2 regions of the Gemmatirosa kalamazoonensis genome follow, and region 2 is predicted to be linked to the other one. Evidence: riboswitches for the same ligand, from Rfam matches in the RefSeq annotation. Region 2 holds a riboswitch; the other holds the start of a gene.
What was found. Region 2 has a riboswitch for cyclic di-GMP ahead of J421_RS12410 (Ig-like domain-containing protein). Riboswitches for the same ligand answer to the same signal wherever they lie in the genome.

Region 1 (3,407 bases), 200 kb from region 2:
GACGGGCTCACCGGGGCGCCGTTCGCGCGGTTCAGCTTCGCGGCCATCCACTGGTGCGCGAGCTGGACGTACGAGTTGCCGCCCTTCGGCGCGATGTCGAACAGGCCGTCCCACGTCAGGCCGGTGACCTGCTTCTGCGGCGTCATCCACGGCGCGGTCGGCGAGTACGGCGCGGGCCACTTGTCCTCGTGGGTCTTCCAGTAGCCCTGCGTGTACGTGCACGCCGCGCCGCCGGTCTTCTCGTACAAGCCGAAGTCGATCGTGAGGTTCTGCGTCCCGGCGACGGCGACCGACACGCCGCTGCCGTCGCTGTCCAGCGCGTCGTTCGAGCCCGCGTCGGTCGGCGACGCGACGTAGCCGATCGGCGTGCCGCTCACCGTCACCGTGTACGTGCCGGCGGCGAGGTTCGCGAACAGGTACTTGCCGTTCGCGTCGGTCGTCGTCGTCTGCGTGACGGCGCCCTTCGCGAGCGTCACCGTGACGCCCGGGATCCCCGGCTCACCCATGTCCTGCACGCCGTTCTTGTTCAGATCGTTCCAGACGAAGTCGCCGACGGAGCCGAGCTGGTAGTAGCCGAAGTCCTGGTCGTTGTTCGTCGTGCCGCTCACCACGACCACCGACACGCCGCTCGCGTCGCTGTCCACGGCGTCGTTCGCGCCCTGATCGGTCGCGGAGACGTTGTAGCCGGCCGGCGCCGAGGGAACGACGCTGTACGTGCCCGGGGCGAGGCTCGAGAACGCGTACTTGCCGCTCGCGTCCGTCGTCGTCGTGCCGAGCGTGGTGCTGCCACGCTTCAACGTCAGCGTGACGCCCGGGATCCCCGGCTCGCCGGCGTCCTGGACGCCGTTCGCGTTCAGGTCGTTCCACACGAAGTCGCCGATCGCGCCGGGCTGGTAGAAGCCGAAGTCGATCGTGTTGTCCGTCGCGCCCGCGGCGAGCGTGACGGAGGCGCCGCTCACGTTGCTGTCCGTCGACGGGTCGCTCCCCTGCCCCGTCGGCGACGCGGCGTAGCCACCCGGCGCGGTGACGCTGACGGTGTAGCTCCCCGGGGTCAGCCCGGTGAACGCGTAGTGGCCGACGGCGTCGGTGGTCGTGGTGAGCGTGCCGCTCGGCCCGACGGCGGTCACCGTCACGCCGGCGATCCCGGCCTCGCCCGCATCCTGGATCCCGTTCGCGTTCGCGTCGTTCCAGACGAAGTCGCCGAGCGCCGCGACGAGCGGCGTGTTCGTGAAGACGACGACCGCCCCGGGGCGGTACGGGCCACCGATCACGAGCCCGGTCACCGAGTTGCCGGTGCCGGTGATCGGGGCGGCGATCGTCGAGTCGTGGCTCGCCGGGTCACCCCGCAGCCCATTCCGCTTCACGGTGACGTAGCTGAAGGAGGCGGCGTAGCCATTCGGCACGACCTCGGTCACGGACGCGAGGTCTGGGTTCGGGCCGATGTCTTCCCCGTTCTGCCAGACCTTGACGCAGCTGTTCGGCTGGACCTCGACGAGGAAGTCGGAAAGGCTGCCGAACCGCAGCGCGTTGCCCGGCTTGATGACGACGTGCATGGTCACGGCGGGCCCGCTCACGCCGGCCGGGTACATCTTGCAGACCTTGAGGATCTCGCTCTCCGGTCCGGTATTGGACGTCACGACGCCGCAGTTCGTCGTGATGGCGTTGCAGCCGACCGGCAGGATGTACGTGGCGCTCGGCTTGGCGGTCGGGCCGAGAGCGGTGGCCGCGGGCTCGATGGAGCGACCGCTGTCGCAGGCGACCGCGAGGACGGCAGCTGCGGCGACGAGGAACGACGCCAGCGGCGCGAACGCCGACCGGCGGGGGCGGAAGGGCATGAGGTTCTCCGAAAGGGGTGGCCCGGGCGCGGCGGCCCGGGGATCCGTCGTGCGACCCGATTCGGCAGCCGGGCCGTCTCGCCCCCGGCGAGACCCCAGGCATTGCGAGCCGGCCTCACGACCGGGGTGCCCTTTCGATCGGAACGTTTCCGCTGCTACTTCGACTGCACGGTCCAGCTCGGCTCTTGCGAGCTGAACCGTGGCCCAATGTCGAGATCGTCATATTGGCGCGCAAGGGTCGGTTCGGGCCGGTCCCCTCGCCCGAGCGCCGGCACTATTCTTCGGCACCTCCATGCGTAAGCTTCTGCTCGTCATCGGCGCGCTGCTGCTCGTGCACGTCGCGCTGCTCTTCGCGCACCCGACCGGGGCGGCCGAGCCTCCCGGCTCGGAAGGGCTCGACGTCGGCATCGTGTTCGACGTCGGTGGGCGCGGCGACAAGTCGTTCAACGACGGCGCGTACATCGGGGCGGAGCGGGCCGCGAAGGACCTCGGCGCGCGCATCCGGTTCATCGAGCCGGGCGAGGGCTCGGACCGCGAGGCCGGGCTCCGGCTGCTCGCCGCGGAAGGGATGGACCTCGTGATCGGGGTCGGGTTCATCTTCACCGACGACCTGACCCAGCTCGCGAAGGAGTACCCGAACGTCCGCTTCGCCGGGGTCGACTACGCGGTCGCCACCGACTCGGCGGGGAACCCCGTCCTCCCGCCCCCGAACCTCGAGGCGCTGAAGTTCCGCGAGGAGCAGGGGTCCTACCTCGTCGGCGCGCTCGCGGCGCTCGTCGGGAAGTCGAAGAAGGTGGGCTTCGTCGGCGGCATGGACATCCCGCTCATCCACAAGTTCGAGGCGGGTTACCGGGCCGGCGTGCTGCACGTCTGCCCCGACTGCCAGGTGATCGCGCAGTACGCCGGCGTGACCCCGGAGGCGTTCCGCAACCCCGGGCGCGGCAAGGAGCTGGCGCTGAGCCAGTACCAGTCGGGCGCGAACGTCATCTTCCACGCGTCGGGGTCCACGGGGCTCGGCGTGTTCGAGGCGGCGCGCGCGACGGGCAAGCTCGCCATCGGCGTGGACGCCGATCAGTACTCGGAGGCGCCGGGGTTCATCCTCACGTCGATGGTGAAGGGCGTCGACGCCGCCGTGTACGACGCGATCGCCGCCGTGAAGAACGGCACGTTCCGCGGCGGGATCCTGCAGCTCGGGCTGAAGGAGAACGGCGTCGGCTACATCTACGACGCGAACAACCGCGCGCTCATCCCCGACGCGGTGCGCGCGCGCCTCGGCACCATTCGCGACTCCATCGTGGCCGGCTACATCAAGGTCCCCACCGAACGCTGATGGCACTTTCGATCAGGGTGTCCGGCGTCGCGAAGGCGTTCGGGCCCGTGCAGGCCAACGGCGACGCGTCGCTCGAGGTGGAGGCCGGCGAGATCCACGCGCTCGTCGGCGAGAACGGCGCCGGCAAGTCGACGCTCATGCGCATGCTCGCGGGCATGTTCGCCCCCGACGCGGGCACGATCGAGGTCGCGGTCGACGGCGCGCTGCGCGACGTGACGGGGTGGTCGACGGCGGAGGCGATC
Region 2 (3,407 bases):
GGACGAACCGGCTGACGCCCGACCCCGCGCCGCTCGCCGCTCTCGTGCGGGCCGCGAAGCGCCCCGCCGTGCCGCGGCGTCCCGAGGGGTGGGACGGCTGTGCAGGGGTGCGCGCGGTCGCGGCGCTCGCCGCGCGATGAGCGCGGCGAGGAGCGACGACGCGCCGGTGCCGTTCCACCACACCGCGGAGCCGCCGTCGCCGTTCGCCCGGCGCATCCTTCTCGTGAGCCCGCACTTCCCGCCATCGACGACGGTGGGCGGGCTCCGCTGGCAGAAGATGTCACAGGTGGCGGCCGAGTGGGGGTGGGGCACCGACGTCGTGTGCAACGACCCGGCGACCCTCGACGACACGGATGTCGCGCGACTGCGCGATCTGCCGCCTGGCATGCGGCTCTTCGGCGTGCCGCACTCGAGGGCGGTCGGCTTGCGCGCGCTCGACGCGCTCCTGCGCGTGACCCGGGGCCTGCGCGTTCCCGCGCGGCCGCGCGGCCGCGCGGTGGGGGCGGCGGCCGGCGCCATGCCTGACGGCGCGCGGGCGCCGGGCGGCGGCACGCCGGGCAGCGTCGCGCGCGACGAGGCGCGCCGCCTCCGCCTGTCGTCGCGGGAGCTGTTCCGCAACGTCACGTCGCTGCAGTGGATCGGCGGCGAGCTGCGCTGGGCGTCGACCGCGACTGCGTTAGGCAGTCGGCTGCTCGACGCGCGTCACCACGTGGTGGTGTCGTCCGGACCGCCGCACTTCGCGCATGTGGCGGCGCGCCGGATCGCCCGGCGCGCCAGGCTGCCGCACGTCGTCGACATGCGCGATCCGTGGCTCCTCGGGGAGCGCGTCGCGGTCGGCCTCGCGAGCCCCACGTACTTTCGCGTCACGGAGCAGTTCGAGCGGCGCGTGATGGACGACGCGGCGCTCATCGTCTGCAACACCGAGCTCGCGGCGCGTGCGATGCGCGCCGCGTACCCAAGGCGCGCCGATCGCATCGTCACCGTGATGAACGGCAGCGACGCGGAGGATCGTCCGAGCGTCGCGCGCGATCCACGCTTCCTGGTCGCGTACACCGGCGCAATCTACTTCGACCGCGACCCGCGGCTGCTGTTCCGCGCCTCCGCGCAGGTGATCGCGGAGCTCGGGCTCACGCCCGCGGAGTTCGGCCTGGAGCTCATGGGCCCGGTCGACGTGTTGTCGCCGCCGGTCGTTGCGCTCGCGCAACAGGAGGGCGTCGAGCCGTTCGTGCGCTATCACCCGCCGGGCCCGCGCTCGGCGGCGGCGCGGCTGCTCGCGAGCGCGTCGCTGCTCGTGTCGCTCCCGCAGGATACCGAGACCGCCGTGCCGTCGAAGGTATTCGAGTACGCGACGTACGATGCGTGGCTGCTCGCGCTCGCGCGTCGCGACAGCGCCACGGCGCTCGTGCTCGAGGGCTCCAGCGCCGATGTCGTGGCGCCCGACGACGTTGCGGGAATCGCGCAGGTCATTCGTCGTCATGTGTTGCAGTACCGCAACGGTGAGCGCCCCGTCGCCGTCGGCGCCGATGGACGCTTCAGCCGCCGACGACAGGCGGTCACGCTGCTGGAGCACGTCGACCGCCTAACGGCAATTTCACGAGAGTCGTGACGGTGTACGCGTGACTCCCGTCACGCGTCTCTCGTCTGTTGGATGCGCGCGGACGGCCCGGCATCATCGGTACGTCCCACCTCCCGCCGCCTTCCCGCCGCCGCGCGCAACGTAGGTCGGATCTCCTGGTGACGGAGATCGGCTGACAACGGCAAACCCGGTGAAAACCGGGGACGCAAAGCTACGAGGCTACCGCACGCCGGACTCGCTCCAGCGTGCCACGCCAGTCGAGCCGCCAAACGATCCACCCCGGAGTACTAGATGTCCCCCACCCTCCCTCGTGCCCCGCGGGGCACCTGGGCCGCGGCGGCGTCGCTGTTGGTTCTGGTCGGCGCCTGCGACTCCCCGTCCACCGCGCCCTCCGATCTGGTCCCGCAGGCTCCGAATCGCGAGTCCGGTACCGGCGCGACCGTCAAATGGCTCGGCCTCTCCGCCAGCACCACGCGCCTCGTCGTGGGCAAGAGCTTCCGTTACGTCGCCCTCGCCCTAAATCCGAGCGGGCAGCAGATCACGCCCGTCCCCGCGTTCGTCTGGTCCTCGTCGCGCGCCGACGTCGCGACCATCGACTCCACGGGCCTCGCGCGCGCGCTCAAGCCCGGCCAGGTGTCGATTGTCGTCCGCCAGCGCAACGACACGCTCGGAGCGCAGACGGGCGTCGTGCTCAACGTCGTCGACGCCGTGGCCGGCAACACCGTCGCGCTCAAGGTCTCGCCGACGACCGCGAAGGTCGCCGTCGGCGGCACGACGCAGCTCACGCCGACGCCCGTCGATGCGCAGGGCAAGGCGATCACGGGCCGCACGTTCTCGTACAGCGCGCTGAAGACGGCGATCGCCACCGTCACCTCGGCCGGCGTCGTGAAGGGCGTCGCGAACGGGACCACGACGGTGAAGGTCTCGTGCGACGGCCTAACGGTCTCGGTGCCGGTGGAAGTCGGCACGGCGTCGACGTCGTCGACGACGTCGTCGACTTCGACCTCCACGACCACGACCACCACCACCTCGCCCACGACGACGGCGAGCACGCCGACGGCGCCGACCGGCACGTCCACGAGCACGCCGGTCGTAGCGACCGTCACGGTGTCGCCGGCGAAGCTCACCGTGCAGGCGGGCAGCTCGCAGCTCCTCGTCGCGTCGACGCTCGCCGCGAACGGCACTGCCGTCGCCGGCACGACCGTCACGTGGTCGAGCAGCGCGCCTAACGTCGCGACCGTGGCCAGCGATGGCCGCGTGACGGGCGTCGCCGCCGGCACCGCGAACGTCGTCGCCACCGCCGGCACCGTAAAGGCGACCGTGCCGGTGACGGTCACCGCGGCGGCCCTCCCCATGGGCACGCAGGTGACGCTCGCGGTCCAGCGCTTTGACGGCGGCAGCGGCCCGGTGATGGTCTCGAACGGCATCCCGCTCACGCGCGGGATGGTCACCGTGGCGAACCTCGCGCAGGTGCACGTCGTCGTGAACGGTGTCGAGCAGCGTGTATATGTGCGGCCGCTGTACGGCCGGCACAGCGACGGCTCGCTCCGCGCGCTGTTCGTGCAGTTCGACTACAACATCCCGAACGCGGCGCCCATCGCGGCGACGCTCGTCGTCGGCGGCGGCTCTCGCACGCAGCCCGACCTCGCGGCGCGCCCCGCGAAGCAGGTTCCGGCGGCGGCCGCGCTCCCGACGGACGCCACGTACCTCGTGTCCACGCGTTGGACCGGTGTCACGTACGCGGCGAAGAGCTTGACGCCGATGTCGCTCGCGCCGCAGTACGAGAGCGACTACGCGCGCCTCGAGGCCGCCGACTGGTCGGCGTGCGGGC

Region 1: linked by a shared signal. The riboswitch ahead of J421_RS11580 (SdrD B-like domain-containing protein) and the one ahead of J421_RS12410 (Ig-like domain-containing protein) in region 2 are both predicted to bind cyclic di-GMP.

What each region holds. Positions count from the first base shown of each region.
Region 1 covers NZ_CP007128.1:2,688,334-2,691,740, reverse strand. Annotated here, with positions in the region: gene J421_RS11580 (SdrD B-like domain-containing protein) at 1-1,835, opposite strand, end outside; cyclic di-GMP riboswitch class I at 1,896-1,976, opposite strand; gene J421_RS11575 (BMP family lipoprotein) at 2,128-3,165, shown strand; gene J421_RS11570 (ABC transporter ATP-binding protein) at 3,165-3,407, shown strand, end outside.
Region 2 covers NZ_CP007128.1:2,889,391-2,892,797, forward strand. Annotated here, with positions in the region: gene wecB (non-hydrolyzing UDP-N-acetylglucosamine 2-epimerase) at 1-140, shown strand, start outside; gene J421_RS12405 (glycosyltransferase) at 137-1,606, shown strand; cyclic di-GMP riboswitch class I at 1,747-1,846, shown strand; gene J421_RS12410 (Ig-like domain-containing protein) at 1,868-3,407, shown strand, end outside.